4 regions of the Serratia nevei genome follow, and region 2 is predicted to be linked to each of the others. Evidence: predicted binding sites of a transcription regulator. Region 2 holds the regulator's gene; each other region holds the start of a gene.
The links. Region 2 encodes CRP, which controls carbon source genes, mostly activating them, when cyclic AMP is high. Its sites were predicted from a motif close to ATGTGANNNNNNTCACAT; they were not measured.

Region 1: a site for CRP is predicted at 2,870-2,887, ahead of V8N38_RS17920 (YfcZ/YiiS family protein). Genes of this name have one in related genera too.
Region 3: a site for CRP is predicted at 1,335-1,352, ahead of deoC (deoxyribose-phosphate aldolase). Genes of this name have one in related genera too.
Region 4: a site for CRP is predicted at 2,900-2,917, ahead of udp (uridine phosphorylase). Genes of this name have one in related genera too.

What each region holds. Positions count from the first base shown of each region.
Region 1 is NZ_CP149940.1:3,721,796-3,728,999, reverse strand. It holds gene ccmI (c-type cytochrome biogenesis protein CcmI) at 1-392, shown strand, start outside; gene mlaA (phospholipid-binding lipoprotein MlaA) at 421-1,179, shown strand; gene fadL (long-chain fatty acid transporter FadL) at 1,296-2,618, opposite strand; gene V8N38_RS17920 (YfcZ/YiiS family protein) at 3,023-3,319, shown strand; gene fadI (acetyl-CoA C-acyltransferase FadI) at 3,517-4,827, shown strand; gene fadJ (fatty acid oxidation complex subunit alpha FadJ) at 4,827-6,992, shown strand.
Region 2 is NZ_CP149940.1:4,962,008-4,969,211, forward strand. It holds gene V8N38_RS23750 (LysE family translocator) at 1-173, opposite strand, end outside; gene V8N38_RS23755 (hydrolase) at 293-1,273, shown strand; gene V8N38_RS23760 (YheU family protein) at 1,270-1,503, shown strand; gene V8N38_RS23765 (phosphoribulokinase) at 1,655-2,524, shown strand; gene V8N38_RS23770 (OsmC family protein) at 2,563-2,970, opposite strand; gene crp (cAMP-activated global transcriptional regulator CRP) at 3,353-3,985, shown strand; gene V8N38_RS23780 (YccS/YhfK family putative transporter) at 4,036-6,114, shown strand; gene argD (bifunctional acetylornithine/succinyldiaminopimelate transaminase) at 6,155-7,204, opposite strand, start outside.
Region 3 is NZ_CP149940.1:611,162-618,365, forward strand. It holds gene V8N38_RS02855 (NupC/NupG family nucleoside CNT transporter) at 1-1,204, shown strand, start outside; gene deoC (deoxyribose-phosphate aldolase) at 1,575-2,354, shown strand; gene deoA (thymidine phosphorylase) at 2,421-3,743, shown strand; gene deoB (phosphopentomutase) at 3,814-5,037, shown strand; gene deoD (purine-nucleoside phosphorylase) at 5,204-5,935, shown strand; gene V8N38_RS02880 (YtjB family periplasmic protein) at 6,105-6,788, opposite strand; gene serB (phosphoserine phosphatase) at 6,899-7,204, shown strand, end outside.
Region 4 is NZ_CP149940.1:207,825-215,028, forward strand. It holds gene metE (5-methyltetrahydropteroyltriglutamate--homocysteine S-methyltransferase) at 1-1,641, shown strand, start outside; gene V8N38_RS00960 (dienelactone hydrolase family protein) at 1,726-2,553, opposite strand; gene udp (uridine phosphorylase) at 3,041-3,802, shown strand; gene V8N38_RS00970 (tyrosine-protein phosphatase) at 3,933-4,715, shown strand; gene V8N38_RS00975 (DedA family protein) at 4,795-5,325, shown strand; gene rmuC (DNA recombination protein RmuC) at 5,466-7,013, shown strand; gene ubiE (bifunctional demethylmenaquinone methyltransferase/2-methoxy-6-polyprenyl-1,4-benzoquinol methylase UbiE) at 7,092-7,204, shown strand, end outside.

The DNA.
Region 1 (7,204 bases), 1.2 Mb from region 2:
AGCGCAGCATTGCACAAGCAAAAGCCCAGGCCGGCGGAGAAACTGTTAAACTGAATGTGACCGTTTCGCTGTCACCGCAGGCGGCGAAAGCCCTGCCGACGCAGGGGACGCTGGTCATCTCGGTGACCGACGGCGTCAGCCCGGTGCCGGTGGCGGTAAAACAATTGCCGCTGAGCCGTTTTCCGCTGTCTTTCTCTCTGGATGACAGCAACGCCATGATGCCCGAGCGTTTACTCTCGGCACAGCATCAGGTGCAGGTGCGTGTGCGCCTCTCACAGGACGGATTGGCCACGCCGCAGCCGGGAGACTGGTTCGGCGAAAGCTCGCTGCAGACATTCAGCGGTAAAGAGCAGGTTAGCGTTCAGATAAACAAGCAGGTCAATGAAAAATAAGACCGAACGTGTTTTTATGGAGAAAAATATGAACTTTCGCCTGACTGGGGTGGCATTCGCAACGGTATTACTGGTGGGCTGTGCCAGCGCGCCAGACAAAGATCCGCAAGGGCGTTCCGATCCTTTGGAAGGATTTAACCGGACGATGTTCGACTTCAACTACAACGTCCTGGATCCTTATATCCTGCGCCCGGTCGCGGTGGCCTGGCGCGACTACGTGCCGATGCCGGCGCGTAACGGCATCAGCAACTTCACCTCCAACCTGGAAGAGCCGGCCAGCATGGTCAACGCCTTCCTGAAGGGCGATCCTTACCGCGGGATGATCCACTTCAACCGTTTCTTCCTGAATACCCTGCTCGGGATGGGCGGCCTGATCGACGTGGCCGGCATGGCCAACCCGAAACTGGCGCGCGAAGAACCCAACCGCTTCGGCAGCACGCTGGGCCATTACGATGTGGGTTACGGCCCGTACGTGATGTTGCCGGGCTACGGCAGCTTCACGCTGCGTGACGAAGGCGGCGACTTTGCGGATACGCTGTATCCGATGCTGAGCTACCTGACCTTCTGGATGTCGGCGGGCAAGTGGGTGGTCGAGGGGATCGAAACCCGCGCCCAGCTGCTGGATTCCGATGGTCTGCTGCGCAACTCTTCCGATCCTTACATCATGGTGCGCGAAGCTTACTTCCAGCGCCACGATTTCATCGCCAACGGCGGTTCGCTCAAGCCGGAAGAGAACCCGAACGCCAAGGCGATTCAGGGCGAACTGGACGAGATCGACTCGCAGTAATCACGGGCGTTACGCCAATGAAAACCCGCCGTCAGGCGGTTTTTTTTATGCCGGCGGCAAGCGGCGGGCAAAAAAAAGCGCCCCGAGGGGCGCTTTGGCTTCTTTCTCAAGCGAGATTAGAAGCGGTAGTTGAAGTTGGCGCCGTACAGCCAGGCCTTGCCTTCGGAAGTGAAGGTGTAAGGGCCTTCGTTGATGGTGACTTTTTGGCCGTGCATGTAGGACACGCCGACGTCGACCGACGCATCTTTGTTGAACGCATAGGTGGTACCGGCACTCAGCCAGAAACGGTCCTGATCCGGAATGGAGATCGAACGGTTTTGGGCGGGCACCGGGCTGTCATCGAAAGCGATACCGGTACGGAAGGTCCAGTTGTCGTCGTAGAAGTAGGTGGTGCCCAGCGCGATGCGGTAAGCGTCTTTGAAGCCTTCATGCTTCTGGAACAGGGTCTGGCCGTTGTTGCCGGTGGCTTTCAGCTCCTGGAACTGGCTCCAGCTGGTGTAGGCCAGGCTATAGTGGATAGCCCACTGCGGCGCTACTTTGTTGTAACCGGACAGCTCCCACATTTCCGGCAGATGCAGGCTCAGAGAACCCGGAATGGTGGTGCCGTTGGTACCCCACGGAAGACCTTGAGAGGCCAGCAGCGGGTTGAAGGCTGAAGGCAGACTGCTTTTGTAATCGCCGTCGAAGTCGATTTTCACTTCTGAGCGATAGGTGAAGCCGTAACGGTTGTTTTCATCCACTTCGTACAGAATACCGGCGTTCCAGCCGAAGCCCCATTCGTCGCCTTTCAGGTGAGAAATTTGAGTATCTGCCGGGATCTGCGAAACCGGGCCGGCCAACTGTGGCGGCAATTTGCCTGAACCGGCGATCAATTTTGGCAGGTCGCCGGCATAACGTTCGAGTTTAGCCTTGGCGTAGACGGCGTCAAAACCCAGACCGAAGCTGAAGTTTTTGTTCAGGCGATAAGCGCCGCTCAGATTCAGGTTCAGGGTTTCCAGATCGGTTTTGCCGCCCATGGAACCCGCCGCATAACCGTTGTTGTATTCGGTCGCCAAACCAAAGTTGCTGGTGACCGAGCCGCCTACGGCGAATTGATCGTTAATCGGGTGAACATAATGCAGGTTCGGCACCCAGGCGGTCGGCGCGATGTTTTTCGCATCCAGGCTGGCGCCGGAAGGGGATTGGCCACTGATATCGACGTCCGGATCGATGAAGACTGCGCCGAAAGAGAGTTCCGGACGGGTATACATCATCAGCAACGCCGGGTTGCGGCTCGCGGAGGCCGCCGTATCCGCCATGGCGCCTTCGCCAGAATACGAACGTCCTAAACCAGCTGATGAGAACTCATTCAGCTGGAATCCTGCGGCAGACACGTTTGAAGAAATAATTGCCACTGCAGCTGCGAGAGCTGATTTAGTCAATAGGTTTTTCTGGCTCATGACCAAAACCTCATTATGTGTTTATTATTTAAACTATGTTACGCAAGGTAACAAGGAGCGCGGGATTGTAGGGTCCGTTATCATTCAGACAAATCAGACCAGTGGCTGAAGTATAGGTCTGACCTGTGAAAATGTTGCAAGTTTGTTTTTGAAATATTTCCAACCTGATATCAAAAAAGAGATCTGCTTAACAAAAAGCCAGCGGTAAATAACAAAATTCTTACCATTCCTTAGCAGGCGCTCATTTTTATTTGTGATTTCCATCACTTAAAACACCCAGTAAAAGTAAGTGCTAGTGATTGCCGGCGCGGAAGCGTAAAATACCTGCAGAATTTTGTGGCTTTGTGCCGGTGAGTAAAACGGCAATTTGGGCTGATAACCGAGGCCCTTGAGGAGAACCAATCATGTCAGATGCAATTAATAAATGCAGCGCCCAGGAAACCGCCGCGTGTTGCTGCGTGGATGTCGGCACCGTGATGGATAACACCGATTGCACCGCGTCCTACAGCCAGGTGTTCAGCAATCAACAAGATGCGGAAGCCATGCTGGCCGCCCTGAGCGAAAAGGCGCGCGCGGTAGAATCCGACCCTTGTGACATCAGCAGTAGCATTAAACCGGTTGACGGCGGCGTGCAGTTGGAGGCCGATTTCACCTTCGCCTGCCAGGCGGAAACCCTGATCTTCCAGCTCGGCCTGCGTTAATCCCCGCTTTACCCCCGGCGCCGCCTGCCGCGCGTCGGGGATTGCCTTCCCTACATCGCCCCCCGATAGAAAGTGCGCCTGCTCGCAGTTTTGATCTCTGCCGGTTTGCCAAATGTAACCGTTTGGTTAACAATGACCTCATCAGGTCAGACCTCTTTCTGCCCATTGCGCTGACGTTATTTTCTTCAGGAGCATTTATGAGTAAGGCACTGCCGTTGGTGACCCGTCATGGTGACCGCATTGCGATTGTGAATGGACTACGTACCCCCTTTGCCAAACAGGCGACTGCCTATCACGGCATTCCGGCGGTGGATTTAGGGAAAACGGCGGTGAGCGAGCTGTTGGCGCGCAGCGGTATCGATCCGCAGCTTATCGAACAGCTGGTGTTCGGCCAGGTGGTGCAAATGCCCGAGGCGCCGAACATCGCGCGTGAAATCGTGCTCGGCACCGGCATGAGCGTCCATACCGACGCCTACAGCGTGTCGCGCGCCTGTGCCACCAGCTTCCAGGCGATCGCCAACGTGGCGGAGAGCATCATGGCCGGCAGCATCAGCGTCGGCATCGCCGGCGGGGCGGACTCTTCTTCCGTCTTGCCGATTGGCGTCAGCAAGGCGCTGGCGCGCACGCTGGTGGACGTCAACAAGGCGCGTACGCTGTCGCAGCGTCTCAAACTGTTCAGCCGGCTGAAATTCCGCGATCTGATGCCGGTGCCGCCGGCGGTGGCGGAGTATTCCACCGGGCTGCGCATGGGCGATACCGCCGAGCAGATGGCGAAGAGCCACGGCATCACCCGCGAGGCGCAGGATGCGCTGGCGCACCGTTCACACGAGCTGGCGGCCAAGGCCTGGCAGCAGGGGTGGCTGCGCGACGAGGTGATGACCGCCTATGTGCCGCCTTACCGCGCGCAGCTTTCTGAAGACAACAACATCCGTAAAGACTCCAGCCTGGCTTCCTACGCCAAGCTGAAACCGGCGTTCGATCGCAAGCACGGCAGCGTCACCGCGGCCAACAGCACACCGTTGACTGACGGCGCGGCGGCGGTGTTGATGATGAGCGAGTCGCGCGCCAAAGAGCTGGGGCTGCAGCCGCTGGGCTATTTGCGCAGCTTCGCCTTCGCCGCCATCGACGTGTGGGAAGACATGCTGCTGGGGCCTTCCTACGCCACGCCGCTGGCGCTGGATCGCGCCGGTATCGGCCTGGCCGATCTGACGCTCATCGACATGCATGAAGCCTTCGCCGCGCAAACGCTGGCTAACCTGAAGATGTTCGCCAGCGAAGAGTTCGCCCGCGAGAAGCTTGGCCGCAGCCAGGCGATCGGCGAGGTGGACATGGACAAATTCAACGTCCTGGGCGGTTCCATCGCCTATGGCCACCCGTTCGCCGCCACCGGCGCGCGTATGATCACCCAGACGCTGCATGAGCTGAAACGCCGCGGCGGCGGGCTGGGCCTGACCACCGCCTGCGCCGCTGGCGGGTTAGGGGCCGCGATGATCGTGGAGGTGGAATGATGAGCTTTGAAAACGCATTGCATGAACAGCGCGCCAAACCGTCGGCCTTTCAGCTGACGATTCGCCCCGACAACATCGGCGTGATCGCCATCGACGTGCCGGGCGACAAGGTGAACACGCTCAAGGCCGAGTTCGTCGAACAGGTGAACGACGTGCTGATCCGGGCGCAACAGCATACCGCGCTGGAAGGGTTGGTGATCGTTTCCGGCAAGCCGGACTCGTTTATCGCCGGCGCCGACATCACCATGATTGCCGCCTGCACCAGCGCCAAAGAGGCGGAAACGCTGGCCAAGAAAGGGCAGAGCACGCTGGCGCAGATCGCCGCGTTCCCGGTGCCGGTGGTGGCGGCCATTCACGGTGCCTGCCTGGGCGGTGGGCTGGAACTGGCGCTGGCCTGCCACGGCCGCGTCTGTTCGCTCGATGACAAGACCGCGCTTGGGCTGCCGGAAGTGCAGCTGGGCCTGCTGCCGGGCTCCGGCGGTACGCAGCGCCTGCCGCGCCTGGTCGGTGCCGCCAAGGCGCTGGACATGATCTTGACCGGCAAGCACATTCGTGCCCGCCAGGCGCTGCGCATGGGGTTGGTGGACGACGCCGTGCCGCAGTCGATTCTGTTGCAGACCGCTATCGAGCGGGTGAAACAGGGCTGGAAACATCAGCGCGAGCTGCCGTGGCAGGATCGCCTGCTCAACGGCCCGCTGGGCAGAAATCTGCTGTTCAGCATCGTGCGCAAGAAAACGTTGGCGAAAACCCACGGCAACTACCCGGCGGCGGAGCGCATCATTCAGGTGGTGCGCACCGGGCTGGATCACGGCAGCGCCAGCGGTTATGAGGCCGAAGCGCGCGCCTTCGGCGAACTGGCGATGACGCCGCAGTCGGCGGCGCTGCGCAGCCTGTTCTTCGCCTCCACCGCGCTGAAAAAAGAGCGGGGCGGCAATGCTCAGCCGCGCGCCCTGCACCGCGTCGGCATTCTCGGCGGCGGTCTGATGGGCGGCGGCATCGCCTGCGTCACCGCCACCCGTGGCGGTTTGCCGGTTCGCATCAAAGACATCAATGAAACCGGCATCAATCACGCGCTGAAATACAGCTGGGACGTGCTCGGCAAGCGGGTGCGCAGCAAGCGCATGCGCCCGGCCGAGCGGCAAAAACAGATGATGCTGATCTCCGGCTCTACCGATTACACCGGCTTTGAACAGGTGGATGTCGTGGTCGAGGCGGTGTTTGAAGATTTGGCGCTGAAGCAGCAGATGGTGGCCGAGGTCGAAGCAAACTGCGCGCCGCATACCGTGTTCGCCTCCAATACCTCCTCGCTGCCTATCGGCCGCATCGCCGAAAAAGCCCAGCGGCCGCAGCAGGTGATCGGCCTGCACTACTTCAGCCCGGTGGACAAGATGCCGCTGGTGGAAGTGATCCCGCACGCCGGCACCAGCGAAGAGACCATCGCCACTACCGTGGCGCTGGCGCACAAGCAGGGCAAGACCGCCATCGTGGTGGGCGACAGCGCCGGTTTTTACGTCAACCGCATCCTGGCGCCGTACATCAACGAAGCGGCGCGCTGCCTGCTGGAAGGCGAGCCGATGGAGTCGCTGGACAAGGCGCTGGTGGACTTCGGTTTCCCGGTCGGCCCCATCACCCTGCTGGATGAAGTGGGCATCGACGTCGGTACCAAGATCATCCCGGTACTGGTCGAGGCGCTGGGGCCGCGCTTCGCCGCGCCGGCTGCGTTCGATGCGGTGCTGAAAGACGGGCGCAAAGGGCGCAAGAACGGCCGCGGCTTCTATCTCTACCCGAGCGAAGGGCAGCAGCGGCAGCGGCGCAAACGTGCGGATACCTCATTGTATACGCTGCTCGGCGTCACGCCGAAGGCGCACATGCTGCCGGCGACCGTCGCTCAACGCTGCGTGATGATGATGCTGAACGAAGCGGCGCGCTGCCTGGACGAAGGCGTGATCCGCAGCGCGCGCGACGGCGACATCGGCGCAGTGTTTGGCATCGGCTTCCCGCCGTTCCTCGGCGGCCCGTTCCGCTATATGGACGAACTCGGCGCCGAGAAAGTGGTGAAGACGCTGGACTACCTGCGTCAGCAGCACGGCGAGCACTTCGCCCCGTGCGAACGCCTGCAGCGCATGGCGCAGCAGGGCGAGCGCTTTTACCCGCTGGGGAGCTGAACGCAGGGCGGCCCGATTTGCACTATAGTTGCAACAGGGCCGCGTTGTGATCGCCATCACTCCTTGCAACAGCGTCAGCCGGTGAGGCTGTACAGCAAGGCGCAGGCAGCGGTAAGTTAGCTTGACCGCCATCAATAAATTTCATGGCGGCAAGGTTAAAATTTAACCCGTTGAATTGCTTGTTCTGTGAGCAATCGAGGTTTGCCCGGAGA
Region 2 (7,204 bases):
GCCACCAGCAGCAAAATGCTTTGCATGCCGAGCATGATACCGACCATCAGCCACAGCGATCGCATAAAGCCGAAGTTAGCGCCAGAGGTGGTCAACAGCAGGTTATTGGGGCCAGGCGTGATGGCGGCGACCCACAGGAAGCCCAGCATCGAAAGGAATAAACTCGGTTCCATGGCACGGGTGCTCCTCACCCAAGGCGCTTTTTTGCAGTATCATTGTTAGTTCTTGGTATTGAAGCTAACAGTGCGCTAGGGATCTCACAATAGCCGCCCACAACATTTTTACTCAGCCTATGCCTAACACTTTTCGCCCTCTGACCGGGGCCAGTAACCCGCACCTGCAAACGCTGTTGCCGCGGTTGGTGCGCCGCCGCGTGTTATTGAAACCGCATTGGCAACGGCTGGAATTGCCCGACGGCGATTTCGTCGATCTCGCCTGGAGCGAAGATCCGGCGCAGGCGCGCGACAAACCGCGCGCGGTGCTGTTCCACGGCCTGGAAGGCAGCTTCTACAGCCCCTACGCACATGGCCTGCTCAACGCCTGGCGTGAGCGTGGCTGGCTCGGCGTGGTGATGCACTTTCGCGGCTGCAGCGGCGTGCCCAACCGCAAGCAGCGCATCTACCACTCCGGTGAAACCGAAGATGCACGCTTCTTCCTGCGCTGGCTGCGCGACCGCTACGGCGAGGTGCCAACCGCGGCGGTAGGCGTTTCGCTCGGCGGCAACATGCTGGCCTGCTATCTGGCGCAGCAAGGCGCCGACAGCCTGCTGCAGGCGGCGGTGGTGGTCTCGGCGCCGCTGATGCTGGAGCCCTGTGCCTACCGCATGGAGCAAGGCTTCTCCCGCGTTTATCAGCGCTACCTGCTGGGGCAGCTGAAACAAAACGCCACCCGCAAGCTGTTGCACTACCCGGACACTCTGCCGCTCAAGCTGTCACAGCTGAACGGGTTGCGACGCATTCGCGAATTCGACGACGCCATTACCTCGCGCATTCACGGCTTTAGCGACGCTATCGACTACTATCGCCGCTGCAGCGCCCTGCCACTGTTGCCAGCTATTCAGACGCCGCTGCTGATCATCCATGCGAAGGACGATCCCTTCATGACCCATGAGGTGATCCCCGACGTCGCCGGCCTGCCGCGCAATATCGAATATCAACTGACCGAGTACGGCGGCCACGTCGGCTTCGTCGGCGGCACGCTGAAAAAACCGCACATGTGGCTGGAACATCGCATTCCGGCCTGGCTTTCCCCTTATCTGGACATCCCGACGTGATCATTCCCTGGCAAGAACTGGCAACCGACACCCTGAACAGCCTGATCGAATCCTTTGTACTGCGCGAAGGCACCGATTACGGCGAACACGAACGCTCGCTGGAACAGAAGGTGGAGGACGTGCGCCGCCAGCTGAAAAACGGCGAAGTGGTGCTGGTGTGGTCGGAACTGCACGAGAGCGTCAACATCATGCCGCGCGGCCAGTTCCGCGCCGGGCAGGAAGAAATTTAGTGGCGCTCGGTTCTATGACTGACGGAAAAAATCAGGTAACAATGGGGCATTGCAAACCAGCGCGCGCCATTTTTTCCTGAGATAGAGAGCGTCAACAAGAGCCACAATAATCCCCTGACGCCGGCGCATTCAACACGGAGTGACAACCATCATGTCTGCCAAACATCCCGTTATCGCGGTGACCGGTTCCAGCGGCGCCGGCACCACCACCACCAGCGTGGCGTTCCGTAAGATCTTCCAACAGCTCAACATCCGCGCCGCCGAGCTGGAGGGCGACAGCTTCCATCGCTACACCCGGCCGGAAATGGACGCGGCGATCCGCAAGGCGCGCGATCTGGGCAGACACATCAGCTATTTCGGCCCCGAGGCCAACGACTTCGGCCTGCTGCAGCAGAGCTTTATCGACTACGGCAAGAACGGCACCGGGCGCTCGCGCAAGTATCTGCACACCTACGACGAAGCGGTGCCCTACAATCAGGTGCCGGGTACCTTCACCCCGTGGGAACCGCTGCCGGCGCCGACTGACGTGCTGTTCTACGAGGGGCTGCACGGCGGCGTGGTCACCGAGCACCATGACGTGGCCAACCACGTCGATCTGCTGGTCGGCGTGGTGCCGATCGTCAACCTGGAGTGGATTCAGAAACTGATCCGCGATACCGGCGAGCGCGGCCACTCTCGCGAAGCGGTGATGGATTCGGTGGTGCGTTCGATGGAAGATTACATCAACTACATCACGCCGCAGTTCTCGCGCACCCACATCAACTTCCAGCGTGTGCCGACGGTGGACACCTCCAACCCGTTCGCCGCCAAGGCGATTCCCTCACTGGACGAAAGCTTCGTGGTGATCCACTTCCGCGGGCTGGATCAGATAGATTTCCCCTATTTGCTGGCGATGCTGCAGGGCTCTTTTATCTCACACATCAATACGTTAGTGGTTCCGGGCGGCAAGATGGGGCTGGCGATGGAGCTGATCATGGCGCCGCTGGTGCAGCGGTTGCTGGAAGGCAAGAAGATCGAATAAATGCGTTGAGCGCGGCGCCGGGCCGCGCTCCGTTTCGATTACGCCGGTTGGCGGATCTCGAAGCTGTGGGTCACCGTGGCAGCCTTGTTGAGCATCAGCGCCACCGAGCAGTACTTCTCCGCCGACAGGTTCACCGCACGCTCGACGATCTTGTTGGTCAGGTCCTGGCCGGTAACGATGAAGTGCAGGTTGATATGGGTGAACAACCGCGGGGCTTCTTCGCGGCGCTCGGAGGTCAGCTTCACCTCGCAGTCGCGCACGTCGTTGCGCCCTTTTTGCAGGATGGACACCACGTCGATCGCGCTGCAGCCGCCCACCGACATCAGCACCATCTCCATCGGGCTGGGCGCTTTATCACCGGCGTTGCCGTCCATCAGCACCTGGTGGCCGGAGGCCGATTCCCCCAAAAACGTTAACCCTTCCACCCATTTAACTCTTGCCTGCATTCTGGTCACTCCGGTTGATTTCTTAAAATCAGAGTACGCTTTCGCATAGAAACAGGCAACGTAACCTGATGCTAATCATGCTGAAGCGAGACAACACGAGACACCCGCCTTACTCTGTGCTACAAACAGAGCCGCAATAAATCTTTCCGGGACACTGAATTTCAGGGAAACGCCCAGAGAAAGGCTCCTTTACCGGTATGTTAACAGAATGTAGCTTGCAGCGCTTACGGCAAGTTAATATGCTAGAGCGACAGCGTATTTTTATGACACGCCTCAAAACTTGCCGGTAGCCCTCGCTCATGACTGCGGCTACAGGCGGGTTTTACAGGGAACTCTGACCCCTGTGACACAAGGCAGCGATAACAACAGAGGATAACAGCGAATGGTTCTCGGCAAACCGCAAACAGACCCTACTCTCGAATGGTTCCTGTCTCATTGCCATATCCACAAATATCCATCGAAGAGTACGCTGATTCACCAAGGTGAAAAGGCCGAAACGCTTTACTACATCGTGAAAGGCTCCGTCGCGGTGCTGATCAAGGATGAAGAAGGTAAAGAGATGATCCTGTCCTACCTCAACCAGGGGGATTTCATCGGCGAGCTCGGATTGTTCGAAGAAGGCCAGGAGCGCAGCGCCTGGGTTCGCGCGAAAACCGCCTGTGAAGTGGCCGAAATTTCCTACAAGAAATTCCGCCAGCTGATCCAGGTGAACCCGGACATCCTGATGCGTCTGTCCGCCCAAATGGCGAGCCGCCTGCAGGTCACCTCCGAAAAAGTGGGCAACCTCGCCTTCCTGGACGTTACCGGCCGCATCGCGCAAACCCTGCTGAATCTGGCGAAGCAACCCGACGCCATGACTCACCCGGACGGCATGCAGATCAAGATCACCCGTCAGGAGATCGGCCAGATCGTCGGCTGCTCCCGTGAAACCGTTGGCCGTATTCTGAAAATGCTGGAAGATCAAAACCTGATTTCCGCCCACGGCAAAACCATTGTCGTCTACGGCACCCGTTAATCCCTGAAAAAACGGCGCAGTCTGCGCCGTTTTTTTGTCTGCTCTCTGCCATGTGGCGCCGCCTGATCTACCACCCGGAAATCAACTACGCACTGCGACAAACGCTGGTGTTGTGCCTGCCGGTACTGTTCGGCCTGCTGATAGGCCAGCTGCAGCTCGGCCTGATGTTCTCCCTCGTGCCCGCCTGCTGCAATATCGCCGGGCTGGATACGCCGCATAAGCGCTTCTTTAAACGGCTGATCGTCGGCGGTTCGCTGTTCGCCTTCAGCAGCGTGCTGCTGCAACAGGCCCTGCTGTGGCACGTGCCGCTGCCGGCGCTGATGCTGGGCCTGGCGCTGCTGCTCGGCGTCACCGGGGAAATCAGCCCGCTGCACGCCCGGCTGTTGCCGGCGGCGCTGGTGGCCGCCATCTTCGCCCTCAGCACGGCCGGCACGGTACCCATCTGGCAGGCGCCGCTGCTGTACGCGATCGGCACCGCCTGGTACGGCTTATTCACCTGGTTCTGGTTCAAGCTGTGGAAAGAGCAGCCGATGCGCGAGACGCTGAGCCAGCTCTACCTGGAACTGGCGGACTATTTCGAAGCCAAATACTCACTGCTGACCCAGCACACCGATCCGCAGACCGCGCTGCCGCCGCTGCTGGTGCGCCAGCAAAAGGTGATGGATCTGATCAGCCTGTTGTACCAACAGCTTAATTTCCTGCCGCACGCCAACAACCTCGAGCAAAAGCGCCTGCAGCGCGCCTTTCAGGTGGCGATGGACCTGCAGGAGCACATCACCGTCAGCCTGCATCTGCCGGAAGAGGTGCAAAAACTGGTGGAGCAGAGCCAGGCCGAAGCGATCATTCGCCGCAATGCTCAGGTGATCGCCGGCCGACTGCGCGTGGTGGCGCACGATATTCTCTATCATCAACATTCGAAGCGCTTCTCCATGACCCACGAGCTGGCGGCGCTGGAAAAAATGGCGGCGCAGCATCCCGATAATCCGGTCGGCCAGTTTTGTTATTACCACTTCAGCCGCATCGCCCGCCTGCTGCGCACCCAGCATCCACTGTACCGCCGCGACCTGATGCCCGGCCAGCACCGCCTGCCGTTTTGGCCGGCGCTGGTCAGCTATCTGTCGTTCAAATCCACCGCCCTGCGCAACGCCGCGCGGCTGGGCGTAGCGCTGGCGGTCGGCAGCAGCCTGGGTGCGGTATTCAACCTGCCGAAGCCTTACTGGATCCTGCTCACCATCATGCTGGTGAGCCAAAACGGGTATAACGCCACCCGGGTGCGTATTCAGCACCGTGCGCTGGGCACGATTGCCGGGCTATTGCTGGCGGCCGGGCTGCTGCAGCTGCAGTTGCCGGAGGGAGAAACGCTGAGCATCATGCTGGTGATCACCCTACTGGCCTACCTGGTTTCGCGCAAGAACTACGGGCTGTCGGTGATTGGCTTTACGGTCACGGCGGTTTACACCCTGCAGCTGCTGGCGCTGAACGGCTCGCATTTTCTGGTACCGCGCCTGATCGATACGCTGATCGGCTGCGTGCTGGCGTTCGGCGGCACCATTTGGCTGTGGCCGCAGTGGCAAAGCGGGCTGCTGCGCAAGAATGCCCATCAGGCGCTGGAGAACGATCAAGCCGCGCTGCGGCTGATGCTGAAGCAACCGGAACCGGACGCCACCGCGTTGGCCTATACCCGCATGCAGGTCAACCAGGCACACAACGCGCTGTTCACCTCGCTCAATCAGGCGATGCAAGAGCCGGGGTTCGCGTCAAACTATCTGGCGGACATGCGGCTGTGGGTCACTCACAGCCAGTTCATCGTCGAACACCTGAACGCCATGACCATTCTGGCACGCGAGCACTACATGCTGACGCCGAAACTGGCGGAAGAGTATCTGCAGACCTGTGAAATCGCGCTGCAAAGCTGCCAGCAGCGGTTGGAATACGACGGCCCGAGCAGCGGCAACAGCGGCATCATGCAGCCGCCGGATCTGCATCCGGACATGCCCGTTACCGAGATGGAGCGCCATCTGCGGCGCATTTTGTCGCACCTGAGCGTGATGCACACCATTTCGTCGCTGGCCTGGCGCCAGCGCCCGCACCACGGCATCTGGCTCAAGCGCAAACTGCGCGATCAATAAGGGCGCGGCATGCCGCGCCCCGTTATATGCCGCGCGGGCTTCAGGCGTTGATCACATCCTGCACCGCCAGCTCGAACAGCGCCATGCCGGCCTCGATATCCTGCAGCTCCACCACCAGCGACGGCGCGAAGCGGATCACGTTCGGCCCGGCATTGAGGATCATCAACCCACGCGCGGCGGCGACGGTGAGGAAGTCGCGCGCCCTGCCGTGATAATGCGGCGTCAGCTCGGCGCCAATCAGCAGCCCCATGCCGCGAATCGCGGTGAAAATACCGTATTTATCGCCGATATGCTGCAAAGCCTGCACATACAGCGCATGACGCTGCTCAATGCCGCTCAGCACCTCCGGCGTATTGATCACGTCCAGCGCCGCCTCCGCCACCGCGCAGGCCAGCGGGTTGCCGCCGTAGGTGGTGCCGTGGGTGCCCACCTGCATCACCGACGCAATGTCTTCGGTGGTCAGCATGGCGCTGACCGGGAAACCGCCGCCCAGCGCCTTGGCGGTGGTGAGAATGTCCGGCGTCACGCCATAATGCATATAGGCGAACAGTTTGCCGCTGCGCCCCATGCCGCTTTGCACTTCGTCGAACACCAGCAGCGCCTGATGTTGGTCGCACAGCTCGCGCACGCCTTTGAGGAAGCCGGCGTCGACCGGCGTAATACCGCCCTCGCCCTGAATCGGCTCCATCACCACCGCGCAGGTGTGGTCGTCCATCACCGCCTTCACCGCCGCCAAATCGTTGAACGGCACGTGCACGATGTCGGCCGGCTTCGGCCCGAACCCGTCGGAGTATTTAGCCTGCCCGCCCACCGACACGGTGAATAGCGTGCGGCCGTGAAACGCGTTATAGAAAGCGATGATTTTAGTTTTGTACGGGCTGTGGCGGGTGATGGCGTAATGGCGCGCCAGTTTGAACGCCGCCTCGTTGGCCTCAGCGCCGGAGTTGGCGAAGAACACCCGATCGGCGAAGGTAGCGTCGATCAGTTTGCTTGCCAGGCGCAGCGCAGGCTCATTGGTGAAGACGTTGCTGGTATGCCACAGGGTTTCGCCCTGGCGTTTGAGCGCCTCGACCAGCGCCGGATGGCAGTG
Region 3 (7,204 bases), 990 kb from region 2:
GGCCATTAAACTGCGCACCGTCGTGTGGGCGTTCATCATCCAGATCGGCATCGGCGCGCTGGTGCTGTATGTGCCGCTGGGCCGCAGCATCCTCGGCAGTATGTCTAACGGCGTGGCAAACGTTATCGCCTACGGCAATCAGGGCATTTCGTTCATCTTCGGCGGGCTGGTGTCCGACAAGATGTTCGAGGTGTTCGGCGGCGGCGGCTTCGTGTTCGCGCTGCGCGTTCTGCCGGTGATCGTGTTCTTCTCCTCGCTGATTGCGGTGCTGTACTACCTCGGCATCATGCAGTTGGTGATCCGCGTGCTGGGCGGCGGCCTGCACAAGCTGCTGGGCACCTCGCGCACCGAATCGCTGTCGGCGACCGCCAACATTTTCGTTGGCCAGACCGAAGCGCCGCTGGTGGTGCGCCCGTATATCGCCACCATGAGCCAGTCAGAGCTGTTCGCCGTGATGTGCGGCGGCCTGGCCTCGGTAGCCGGTTCGGTGCTGGCAGGGTACGCGCAGATGGGCGTGCCGCTGGAATACCTGATTGCCGCGTCCTTCATGGCCGCGCCGGGCGGGCTGCTGTTCGCCAAGCTGATGGTGCCGGAAACCGAGCAGACCCACGATAAAGACGATGCGATGAAGCTGATCGCCGAAGAAGATCGTCCGGCCAACGTGATCGACGCGGCGGCTTCCGGCGCGGCTTCCGGCATGCAGCTGGCGCTGAACGTCGGTGCGATGCTGCTGGCGTTTATCGCGCTGATCGCCTTGCTTAACGGCATTCTCGGCGGTATCGGCGGCTGGTTCGATTATCCGCAGCTGTCGCTTGAACTGATCCTCGGCTGGGTGTTCTCGCCGATCGCCTTCCTGATCGGCGTGCCGTGGAGCGAGGCGATGACCGCCGGTTCGTTTATCGGCCAGAAGATCATCGTCAACGAGTTCGTCGCCTACATGAACTTCGGCGCCTATCTGCGTCCGGACGACGTGGTGGCTGCGGAAGGCCTGCAGGTGCTGTCGGCCCATACCAAGGCGATCATCTCCTTCGCGCTGTGCGGCTTCGCCAACCTCTCCTCGGTGGCGATCCTGCTGGGCGGTCTGGGCAGCATGGCGCCCAACCGTCGCCACGACATCGCGCGTTTCGGTCTGAAGGCCGTGGCGGCGGGCACGCTGTCCAACCTGATGAGCGCCACCATCGCCGGTTTCTTCCTGGCGCTGTAAGCCATCCCGGAGCCCGCGACGGCGCGACCGATCGCGGGACTCCGCCTATACTCTAAGCAACGCGGGTGCTTGCCGCACCCGCGATCTTCAGCCGCTTCTTTAGCGAATTTGTGAACGATATCGCGTTATTTTGTGATGCTCTTCACATATAATTCCGGTCTGTTACAGTGCTATTTCATATAGTGTGACGATGAACGCGAATCGCCCTTGGCATTCGTGTTCAAATAGCTATTACTGGCCGGCCGCAAGGCGGGTGGCCATGTGCGGTGAGAAGGATCTCAGTTGCCGCCGAGGGAACGCCGTTCCCCTGCGCTATCTTCATGGAACCAAGTCCGCTCGCCAACACCCAGGTACTCAGTTGGAGAGTTTTATGACCGAATTAACCGCAGCAGCGCAACGTGCGCTGAACCTGATGGATTTAACCACGCTGAATGATGATGACACCGACGAGAAAGTAATCGCCCTCTGTCGTCAGGCCAACAGCCCGGCCGGCCACACGGCGGCCATCTGCATCTACCCGCGTTTTATCCCGGTAGCGCGCAAGGCGCTGCGTGAGCAAGGCACGCCGGATATCCGTATCGCCACCGTGACCAACTTCCCGCATGGCAACGACGATATCGACATCGCGCTGGCGGAAACCCGCGCGGCCATCGCCTATGGCGCGGATGAAGTGGACGTGGTGTTCCCTTACCGCGCGCTGATCGCCGGCAACGAACAGGTCGGCTTCGAGCTGGTGAAACAGTGCAAGCAGGCTTGTCAGGCGGCCAACGTGCTGCTGAAAGTGATCATCGAAACCGGTGAGCTGAAGCAGGCCGACCTGATCCGCAAGGCGTCCGAAATCGCCATCAAGGCCGGGGCGGACTTTATCAAGACCTCCACCGGCAAGGTGCCGGTCAACGCCACGCTGGAAAGCGCCGAGCTGATGATGTCGGTGATCCGCGATCTGGGCGTGGCGAAGACGGTGGGCTTCAAGCCGGCCGGCGGCGTGCGCACCGCAGAGGATGCGCTGCATTATCTGCAACTTGCCGATCGTATTCTGGGCGAAGGCTGGGCCGATGCGCGGCATTTCCGCTTTGGCGCTTCCAGCCTGCTGGCCAGCTTGCTGACCGCGCTGGGCCACCAGACCCAGACCGCCGGCGGCGGCTACTGATCGATTTCGTTGGCGGGCGCCAGGCGCGCCCGTCTGCACCGACTCTCGGCGACACAGGGGGATGCTTTGTTCCTGGCTCAAGAAATTATTCGTAAAAAACGCGACGGCCAGCCGTTAAGCGAAGCGGAAATCCGCTTTTTCATCAACGGCATTCGCGACAACGTGGTGTCGGAAGGGCAGATCGCCGCGCTGGCGATGACCATTTATTTCCATGACATGAGCATGCCGGAGCGCGTGGCGCTTACCATGGCGATGCGCGATTCCGGTACCGTGCTGGATTGGAAGAGTCTGGCGCTGAACGGCCCGATCGTCGACAAGCATTCGACCGGCGGCGTGGGCGACGTGACCTCGCTGATGCTCGGCCCGATGGTGGCGGCCTGCGGCGGCTATGTGCCGATGATCTCCGGCCGCGGCCTGGGGCATACCGGCGGCACGCTGGACAAGCTGGAAGCCATTCCGGGCTTCAATATTTTCCCGGACGATAACGCCTTCCGCAAAATCATTCAGGACGTCGGCGTGGCGATCATCGGCCAGACCAGCTCGCTGGCGCCGGCGGACAAACGTTTCTATGCCACCCGCGACATTACCGCTACCGTGGATTCGATTCCGCTGATCACCGCCTCCATTCTGGCCAAGAAGCTGGCGGAAGGGCTGGATGCGCTGGTGATGGACGTGAAGGTCGGCTCCGGTGCCTTTATGCCGACCTATGCGCTGTCGCAAGATTTGGCGCAGGCGATCGTCGGCGTGGCCAACGGCGCGGGCTGCAAGACCACCGCGCTGCTGACCGACATGAACCAGGTGCTGGCCTCCAGCGCCGGCAACGCGGTGGAAGTGCGCGAAGCGGTGCGCTTCCTGACCGGCGAATACCGCAACCCGCGCCTGCTGGAAGTGACGCTGGCGCTGTGCGTGGAAATGCTGCTGTCCGGCGGCCTGGCGCAAGACGAGGCCGACGCGCGCGCCAAACTGCAGGCGGTGCTGGACAACGGCAAGGCGGCGGAGGTGTTTGGCCGCATGGTGGCGGCGCAGCAGGGGCCGATAGACTTCGTCGAACGCTACGATAGCTATCTGCCGGCGGCAACGCTGAGCAAGCCGGTGTATGCTGAAAAGCCGGGCATCATCAGCGCCATGGATACCCGCGCGCTGGGCATGGCGGTGGTTTCGCTGGGCGGCGGCCGTCGCCGGGCGAGCGACGCCATCGACTACAGCGTTGGGCTGACCGAAGTGGCGCGCCTGGGTGATAAAGTGGATGCCCAGCAGCCGTTGGCGATGATCCACGCCAACGATGAAGAGAGCTGGCAGCAGGCGGCCGATGCGGTGCGCAGCGCAATGACGCTGAGCGACAAGGCGCCGGAAGCGACGCCGGTGGTGTATAAGCGCATCACGGAATAACCCAAGAATCAGGAACGGCCGCGGCTTTTTCGCGGCCGTCCAAAGCGTGAGAACACGCAGGAGAGCACAGATGAAACGCACATTTATTATGGTATTGGACTCCTTCGGCATCGGCGCCAGCGAAGACGCCGAACGTTTTGGCGACCAGGGTTCCGACACCCTGGGCCACATCGCCGAGGTTTGCGCGCGCGGTGAGGCCAACGTGGGCCGCCAGGGGCCGCTGACGCTGCCTAACCTGAGCCGTCTGGGCCTCGGTAAAGCGGCGGAAGAGTCCACCGGCAACTTCCCGCAGGGGCTGGACCGCAACGCCGACATCATCGGCGCTTACGCTTACGCCAGCGAGCTCTCTTCCGGTAAAGACACGCCGTCGGGCCACTGGGAAATCGCCGGTGTGCCGGTGCTGTTCGACTGGGGCTACTTCACGGACGAGCACAACAGCTTCCCGCAGGCACTGCTGGACAAGCTGGTCGAGCGCGCCAAGCTGCCGGGTTACCTGGGCAACTGTCACTCGTCCGGCACCGTGATCCTCGATCAGCTGGGCGAAGAGCACATGAAAACCGGCAAGCCGATTTTCTACACCTCCGCCGACTCGGTGTTCCAGATCGCCTGCCATGAAGAAACCTTCGGCCTGGATCGCCTGTATGAGCTGTGCGAAATCGCGCGTGAAGAGTTGACCGAAGGCGGCTACAACATCGGCCGCGTGATCGCGCGTCCGTTCGTCGGCGATAAGCCGGGCCACTTCCAGCGCACCGGCAACCGCCACGATCTGGCGGTAGAGCCGCCGGCGCCGACCGTGCTGAAAAAGCTGGTGGACGAGAAAGGTGGTGAAGTGGTGTCGATCGGTAAAATCGCCGACATCTACGCCAACGTCGGCATCACCAAGAAGGTGAAGGCGACCGGCATCGACGCGCTGTTCGACGCGACCCTGATCGAAATGGAAAAGGCCGGCGACAACACCATCGTGTTCACCAACTTCGTGGACTTTGACTCCTCCTATGGCCACCGCCGCGACGTGGCGGGCTACGCTGCCGCGCTGGAGCTGTTCGACCGCCGCCTGCCGGAGCTGCTGAAGCTGGTGAAAGACGAAGACATCATCATCTTCACCGCCGACCACGGCTGCGACCCGACCTGGCCGGGCACCGACCACACCCGCGAACACATCCCGGTGCTGGTTTACGGCCCGAAAGTGAAGCCGGGCTCGCTGGGCCACCGCGAGACCTTTGCCGACATCGGCCAGACCGTCGCCAATTATTTTGGCCTGTCGCCGATGGATTACGGTAAGAGCATGTTCTAAGCCCTGTCTTTCAAGCCGCAGCGTTGTTAGCTTCACGCGTGAACCCCAGTCACTTACTCAAGTAAGCTCCTGGGGATTCACCCGCTAGCTGCCTGGCTGCAACTCGACATTCAAGGCTTAGATGTTTGACGTTTTTATTAAATAAGATTTCTAAAGGAAGAAAATTATGGCTACGCCGCACATTAATGCTGAGATGGGTGATTTCGCTGACGTAGTACTGATGCCGGGCGATCCGCTGCGTGCAAAATACATCGCCGAAACCTTCCTGGAAGGCGCAGTGGAAGTGAACAACGTGCGCGGCATGTTGGGCTTCACCGGCACCTACAAAGGCCGCCGCATCTCCGTAATGGGCCACGGCATGGGCATCCCGTCCTGCTCCATCTATGCGCGTGAGCTGATCGCCGAATTCGGCGTGAAGAAGATCATTCGCGTGGGCTCCTGCGGCGCGGTGCGTGACGATATCAAACTGCGTGACGTGGTGATCGGCATGGGCGCGTGCACCGACTCCAAGGTGAACCGTCTGCGCTTCAAGGACAACGACTACGCGGCGATCGCCGACTTCGACATGGTGCGCAACGCGGTCGACGCGGCGGCGGCGCAGGGCATCCCGGCGCGCGTGGGCAACATCTTCTCCGCCGATCTGTTCTACACGCCGGATCCGGACATGTTCCAGGTGATGAAGAAGTACGGCATCCTGGGCGTGGAAATGGAAGCGGCCGGCATCTACGGCGTGGCGGCGGAGCTGTACGAAGAGTTCGGCTGCAAGGCGCTGACCATCTGCACCGTGTCCGACCACATCCTGCGTCACGAAGCGACCACGGCGGCGGAACGCCAGACCACCTTTAACGAAATGATCGTTATCGCGCTGGAATCCGTGCTGCTGGGCGACAAAGCGTAATACCCCGGCGGGCGTCATCATGGCGCCCGCCCGTCAATCTATTCATTCCGCTTGGCCAGTTTTGGCTAACGCTTTACCTTTCAATTGGTTGTGGATCCCGTTGTTACGGACAATCTATTCACCGAAAGGACAAGAAAACGGCACGAGCGCATTCAGCGCCCAGCCTGAGTTACCCCTGCTTCGGCGCTTCCTGTTTTTTCTCCGGCGCATCCTCTTCGTCGTCTTCCACCGTATTGCCTTCTGCCAACGGCGTGTTGGCGGTCAACAGGTACGGCGACTGCTGCCAGCGGCTGCGGCGGTGTTGCAGCAGGGTGCGCGCCAGAATGATGCCGATCGCCAGCGCCAGCAGGATCATCAGGCGCAGCAGGTTGGTGGTGTTGTCCACCTGCTTGGATTCGGTCGCCAACACGTGGGTGTCGAGGGTGATGCGGATAAAGCCGATCGGGCCGTCTTTGCCCTGAATGGATTCGACCAACTGGTGGTTGAAGTAGCTGCCGGCGCGTTTGCCGTCGAGCGACAGGCGATCGCGTATACTTATCTGTTCCCCGGCGTGGGAGACCAGCGTGCCGTCCAGCTGATACACGCTGACGTCGAGAATGCGGCTGTGATCGGTGAGCTGCTTGAGGATGGCGTCGATGCGCGGGGTGTTGCCGTCGTCGTCCAGCAGCGGCGCCAGGCTGTAGGCGACCTGTTTGGTCAGCGTCTGCGCCAGTTCTTCAACCTGCTCGGATCGCGCCATTTGGTGACTCAGGCTAAAATAAGAGGCGCCCTGCATCAGCAGCACCAGCAAAGCCAGGCAAATCAGGATAATAGCGGTGCGGTGCAGGCGAAATTTCAGTTTAGCGCGAGCCATGCAGGTTCCTTGGGCATCGGGGACACTTTATGTTGCCAGAACCGCTGGCGATAGGATAGCTTGATGCGTCGTTTTATCATGCAGCGTTTTTGTCCATTCAGGAGTCAATGATGTCAAACAGTCTGACCTATTGCGATCTTCCGGCGGAGATCTCTCAATGGCCGGGTCTTCCCCTTTCGCTCAGCGGCGACGAAGTGATGCCGCTGGACTACCGGGCGGGCAATACCGGGTGGCTGTTATACGGCAGAAAGCTGGACAAGGCGCGCATTACGCAATTCCAACGTAAGCTCGGCGCGGCGATGGTGATCGTCACCGCCTGGGGCGTGGACGACTATCAGGTGGTGCGGTTGGCGGGCACGTTGACGCCGCGCGCCAAGCTGTTGGCGGCGGAGAGCGGGCTGGACGTGGCGCCGCTC
Region 4 (7,204 bases), 590 kb from region 2:
GCGCTGGTGCTGGAGCTGCCGCAAGCCTGGCTGGATGCGTTCAAACCGGCTTACGACGCGCTGCAGGGGCAGGTGAAGCTGCTGCTGACCACGTATTTCGACAGCGTCGGCCACAACCTCGATACCGTCCGCACGCTGCCGGTGCAGGGGCTGCACGTCGATCTGGTCGCCGGCCATGACGATATTGCCGCGCTGAGCGCCGCATTGCCGAACGACTGGCTGCTGTCGCTGGGGGTCATCAACGGCCGCAACGTCTGGCGCGCCGATCTGAGCCGCTGGTTCGAACGTCTTCAGCCGCTGGTGGGCACCCGCCCACTGTGGATCGGCAGCTCCTGTTCACTGCTGCACAGCCCGATCGACCTGAGCGTGGAAAGCCGTCTGGACGAAGAAGTGAAAAGCTGGTTCGCCTTCGCGCTGCAAAAATGCGCCGAGCTGGCGCTGTTGAGCTCGGCGCTGAACGCGCCTGACGCGGCCAGGCAGGCTGAACTGGATGCCTACAGCGCACCGATCCGCGCCCGCCGTCAGTCGAGCCGCGTGCACAACCCACAGGTTGAGCGTCGCCTGGCCGCGATCACCGCGCAGGACAGCGAACGCCACAGCGCTTACGCCGAGCGCGCCAGGGCGCAGCGCGAGCGTTTCAACCTGCCGGCCTGGCCGACCACCACCATCGGTTCGTTCCCGCAGACCACCGAGATCCGCGGCCTGCGTCTGGACTTCAAACAGGGCCGTTTGGACGGCAACAACTACCGCACCAGCATCGGTGAGCACATCAAACAGGCGATCGTCGAGCAGGAGCGCCTCGGGCTGGACGTGCTGGTGCACGGTGAAGCCGAGCGTAACGACATGGTGGAGTATTTCGGCGAGAACCTGGACGGCTTCGTGTTTACCCAAAACGGCTGGGTGCAGAGCTACGGCTCCCGCTGCGTGAAGCCACCGGTCATCATCGGCGACGTCAGCCGCCCGGAAGCCATCACCGTCGAATGGGCCAAATTCGCCCAGTCGCTGACCGACAAGCCGGTGAAAGGCATGCTGACCGGGCCGGTGACCATCCTGTGCTGGTCGTTCCCGCGTGAAGACGTGACCCGCGAAGTGATTGCCAAGCAGATTGCGCTGGCGCTGCGCGACGAGGTGGAAGATCTGGAAAAAGCCGGTATCGGCATCATCCAGATCGACGAACCTGCGCTGCGTGAGGGGCTGCCGCTGCGTCAATCCGATTGGGCCGCGTACCTGAACTGGGCGGTGGACGCCTTCAAATTGAACGCCGCCGTGGCGCGGGACGACACCCAGATCCACACCCACATGTGTTACTGCGAGTTCAACGACATCATGGACTCCATCGCCGCGCTGGACGCCGACGTGATCACCATCGAGACCTCGCGTTCCGATATGGATCTGCTGGAAGCCTTCAAAGAGTTCGAATACCCGAACGAAATCGGGCCGGGCGTCTACGATATCCACTCGCCGAACGTGCCGAGCGTGGAATGGATTGAAGCGCTGCTGCGTAAAGCGGCGCAGAACATCCCGGCGGAACGCCTGTGGGTTAACCCGGATTGCGGCCTGAAAACCCGCGGCTGGCCGGAAACCCGACAGTCGCTGGCCAACATGGTATTGGCGGCACAGCGCCTGCGCGAGCACGCGTGATGCCGTGCGGCGGATAAACCGCCGCTTATAGATTTACTGGTGTGATGATTGGGCGCTTCGGCGCCCTTTTTTATGCGCGGGAAATTATTTGACGCCGTGCTGGGCGAACCATGCCAGCATGCGCTGCCAGCCGTCTTGCGCCGCTTCGGCGTTGTAGCTGGGACGATAATCGGCGTTGAACGCATGCCCGACCTCGGGATACACCACGATTTCGGCCTCGGCGTTGGCGGCGCGGATCGCCTGACGCATGGTTTCCACCGTCTCCAGCGGGATGCCGCTGTCCTGCCCGCCATACAGCCCCAGCACCGGCGCCGACAGGTGGGTGGCGACGTCGACCGGCTGCTTCGGTGAATTCAGCGTTTTCTCGCCGACCAGTTTGCCGTACCAGGCGACCGCCGCCTTCAACTGCGGGTTATGCGCCGCGTACAGCCAGGTGATGCGGCCACCCCAGCAAAAACCGGTGATCGCCAGCTTGCCGGCGTCGCCGCCGTGGCGGATAGCCCAGTGCGCGGCGTGATCCAGATCCGACAGCACCTGACGATCCGGCACCTTGGTGACCAACTGCTGGAACAGCTCGCCGATATCGGTGTAGTCGTTGGCGTCGCCCTGGCGGAAATAGAGCTCGGGCGCGATCGCCAGATAGCCCTGCTTGGCCAGGCGGCGGCACAGATCCTGAATATGTTCATGGACGCCGAAGATTTCCTGCACCACCAGCACGATGGGGAAAGGGCCGCTCTGGTCGGCGGGTTTGGCGACGTAGGCCGGCAGCGCGTCGCCCTGAGAAGGAATGGTCGTTTGCCCGGCGTGAATGCCCTGTTCGTCGGTGATAATCGCGGAGGCGGCCAACGGCGCGGCGGCCGGGGCGAATCCCCCCTGAGCCAGTTCTAATGTCATCACATGTTCGGTTTTCATTGCGGTCTCCGTGCAATAGAAAAAAGCGCTGAGATTAACTATAGGAAAGATTATCCATTATTGGCGCTGCGTGGCGCACTTTCGGACAAGTTGATAAAAAACGGCTAATTATCTGGCTTTGCGGCATTTTTAAGCGCTTTTTATCATGTTATTACGCGTTTTGCCCCGCGTAAGTGCCATAAGGTGCGTTAGAGGGCTTTTTTGTCCCTAAGCAACCGATAAGATGGGGTTATTTGGGATTGATCAGCTAAATAGTTTCAGCCGGCAACCGACGGGCAGAGGGCGGCAAGATTTGTCGGCTAGACTGAGGTATAGCGGTGCGCTCTGGGGGCGTTATAGTGCTTTTTTGTGATAAAAATCACAAAAAATATGTAGCATGTAATTTGTTTCTCTTTTCATAGTGACTATCGTCACGAAATTAAGCGGCGATTTTCAGTAGAGTGCTTTTTTGTTCCTCCCAATAAACATGATCCATGAGGAGTCTCGTATGTCTCAGTCTGACGTTTTTCATCTCGGCCTCACCAAGAACGATTTACAAGGGGCCCAGCTTGCCATCGTGCCGGGCGATCCGCAGCGCGTAGAGAAGATTGCCAAGCTGATGGAAAATCCGGTGCATCTGGCCTCCCATCGTGAATTCACTACCTGGCGCGCGGAGCTGGACGGCAAGGCGGTGATCGTCTGCTCTACCGGTATCGGCGGCCCGTCTACCTCTATTGCGGTGGAAGAGCTGGCGCAGCTGGGCATTCGCACCTTCCTGCGCATCGGCACCACCGGCGCCATTCAGGCGAACATCAACGTCGGTGACGTGCTGGTCACCACGGCGGCGGTACGCCTCGACGGCGCCAGCCTGCACTTTGCGCCGATGGAGTTCCCGGCAGTCGCTGACTTCGCCTGCACCACCGCGCTGGTGGAAGCGGCCAAGGCCAGCGGCGCTACCACGCACATCGGCGTGACCGCCTCCTCCGATACCTTCTATCCGGGCCAGGAGCGTTACGACACTTACTCCGGCCGCGTAGTCAGCCGCTTCAAAGGCTCGATGGAAGAGTGGCAGGCGATGGGCGTGATGAACTATGAAATGGAATCCGCCACGCTGTTGACCATGTGCGCCAGCCAGGGCCTGCGTGCCGGCATGGTGGCCGGGGTGATCGTCAACCGCACCCAGCAAGAGATCCCGAACGCCGAGACCATGAAAAACACCGAAAGCAAAGCGGTGCAGATCGTGGTGGACGCCGCCCGCCGCCTGCTGTAATCGCCTTTCCCCCAGCGGGCCGCCGACGCGGCCCGTTTTTCCATTCGCGGCGAATCTGTTACGGTGATACTCCTCAGCGCTGCGCCGATGGCTGCCGCGCGTTGTCATAACAAAAACAACGAGGACGTTTATGACCGCCCAGATCCTGCTTCATCCTTCGCTCGCGCCGCTCGACGGCGGCATCAATTTCCGCGACTTCGGTGGCAACGGCGTGGCCGACGGGCGCCGCATCAAGCGCGGCCTGCTGTTCCGCTCCGGTTCCCTCGAGCGGCTGACGGAAAACGACTGCACCTTTCTCGCCGGCGTGCCGGTGCGCTCGGTGCTGGACTACCGCGATGCCGACGAGGTGCAGGCCAAGCCGGATATTCTGTGGAGTGGCGCCGACTATCACCACGTGCCGGCTAACCCGCTGAGCAGCGAAGTCAACGCCAACCTGGAGAAGCTCACCAACGAAACGTTGGCCGCTTTCGACGCCCGGGCGTTCATGCTGGAGCTGTATCGCCGCCTGCCGTTCGGCAATGCGGCCTATCAGCGGCTGGCGCAGCTGTTGAGCAATCCTGGCGGCGGCGCCATCGTGCAGCACTGCGCGGTCGGCAAGGATCGCACCGGGGTCGGTTCGGCACTGGTGCTGTTCGCGCTGGGGGCCGACGAAGCGACGGTGCTGGAAGACTATCTGCTGACCGAAACCACGCTGGCCACTTTCCGCGAGCAGATGCTGGATCAGCTGTCTATCAAGCTGAATGCGGCGGCGCTGGAGCAATTCGCCTACGTGCTCAGCGCGCGCGAGGAGTTCCTGATGACGGCGTTGGGCTGCATCCGTCAGCAATACGGTTCCACCGACCGCTGGCTGGAAGCGGAATACGGCCTGGGCGCAGCCCAGCGCGAAGCGCTGCAGGCGTTCTACCTCGAGTAAATCGCCGCGCGTTTAGCCGGGGTTTAACTCGCCCCGGCCTATCCTAGGCGGCGAATTATCGCGTATCAGGAGCCCCGCATTGAGCCTCAATGACGTTATCAACTGGGTCAGCGATGTCGTGCGTCAGCACGAAGGCTGGGCCATTCCCATCATCTTTTTCCTGGCGTTCGGCGAGTCACTGGCGTTTTTGTCGCTGCTGCTGCCGGCCACGGTGATCCTGCTGGCGCTGGGCGCGCTGATCGGCGAAAGCGGCATCGCCTTTTGGCCGATTTGGGCCGCTGCCGCCGTAGGGGCGTTTTTCGGCGACTGGCTCTCTTACTGGGTCGGCTATCACTATCAGGACCGGGTGGCGCATATGTGGCCGCTGTCGCGCAATCCGCAGCTGCTGGCGCGCGGCCACGCGTTCTTTGAACGCTGGGGCGTGCTGGGCATCTTCATCGGCCGCTTTTTCGGCCCGCTGCGCGCCGTGGTGCCGCTGGTGGGCGGCATTTGCGGCATGCCGCAGCGTTATTTCCAGTTAGCCAACGTCACGTCGGCGATGATCTGGGCGTTCGGCATTCTGGCGCCGGGGGCATTCGGCATCAAGTGGCTCAGCCAGTGGCTGGGCTGATTTCTCGCTAAATTGCGCAGCGCCGCGCAATATTGTGCACGGCGGGCAAAATCAGGCTGGACATCCATACAGGCTCCCCTTAACGTGACGGGCAATGGGCGTGCGAAACGCCGGAACGGCAAGGTGCAACAGGAGGCAGGGTGGATACCAGTCTGATTTATGGGATTGGCGGCGTAACGATCGGCATGCTGTTGGGGTGGTTGATCGCCAGTCTGCGGGTGCAACAGACGAATGCGCAGCATGAAACCGAGCTGCGGTTGCTGGAGCAAGCGTTGCAGCAGGCGCAGCAGGAAACGGCGGCGCGGCAGGAGGCTCTGCAGCGCCATGAGCAGCTGCTGCGGCAGAGCGAGCTGGAGCTGCGTAACCTGCACAGCCAGCTGGCGGCCGGGCATGAAAAGCTTCAACAGCTCAACCATTGGCGCAACGAATGCGAATTGCTCAACCAGGAGCTGCGCGCCCAGCGCGAGGTTAACAGCGCGCAGGAGGCCGAGCTGCGCGAAGTCACCATCCGTCTGGAAGAGACGCGCATGGCGGCGGAGGAGAAGCAGCGCCTGCTTATCAACAGCGAACAACGCCTCACCACCCAGTTTGAAAACCTCGCCAACCGCATTTTTGAACACAGCGGCCGCAAGGTGGAAGAGCAAAATAAGCAAAGCTTGGATCGGTTGCTGCTGCCGCTGCGTGAACAGCTGGACGGTTTCCGCCGTCAGGTGCAGGACAGCTTTGGTCAGGAGGCGCGGGAACGTCACACGCTGACGCACGAAATACGTAATCTGCAGCAGTTGAACGCACAGATGGCGCGCGAGGCCATTAACCTCACCAAGGCGCTTAAAGGCGACAACAAAACGCAGGGCAACTGGGGCGAAGTGGTGCTGAGCCGGGTGCTGGAGGCCTCCGGCCTGCGCGAAGGGCACGAGTATGAAACGCAGGTCAACGTGCGGGTGGATCACCAGAGCCGCATGCAGCCCGATGTGATCGTGCGCCTGCCGCAGGGCAAGGACGTGGTGATCGACGCCAAGATGTCGCTGATCGCCTACGAGCGCTATTTCAACGGTGAAGACGAGGTGGAGCGCGAAGCGGCGCTGAGCGAACATATCGCCTCGCTGCGCGGCCACATTCGCATGCTGGGCCGCAAGGACTATCAGCAGCTGCCGGGGCTGCGCTCGCTGGATTATGTGCTGATGTTCATTCCGGTCGAGCCTGCCTTCCTGCTGGCTATCGATCGCGAGCCGGAGCTGATCAGCGAAGCGCTCAAGCACAACATCATGCTGGTCAGCCCGACCACGTTGCTGGTGGCGCTGCGCACTATCACCAACCTGTGGCGCTATGAGCATCAAAGTCAGAACGCCCAGCGCATCGCCGATCGCGCGGCGAAACTGTATGACAAGATGCGGCTGTTCGTGGACGATATGTCCGCGCTGGGGCAGAGCCTGGACAAAGCGCAGGGCAGTTATCGTCAGGCGATGAACAAACTGAGCGAAGGCCGTGGTAACCTTATCGGCCAAATTGAAGGTTTCCGCGCGTTGGGGGTTGAGGTCAAACGGCCGATCAACCCGCTGCTGGCGCAGCAAGCCGGCGCGCAACACGATGAAGCGGAAGAGGCGAACGACGATGATGTCGCCGCGCTGCCGCAGACGAAAGACGATGACGATACCGCCGGGGAACCGGGCTTCGTTTCGCACGGCTGAGGCCGTGGCGAGGTGGGGTATTCCCCAGGCTTCTGGTACACTCATCCACACAAAATTGACTGAATAGCAGGCAGGACAATGGCAGATCAACCGCAGGAAACCACCGATTTCGGTTTTCGCACCGTCGCTAGAGACGAAAAACAGGCCATGGTGGCGGACGTTTTTCATTCGGTAGCGGCAAAGTATGACGT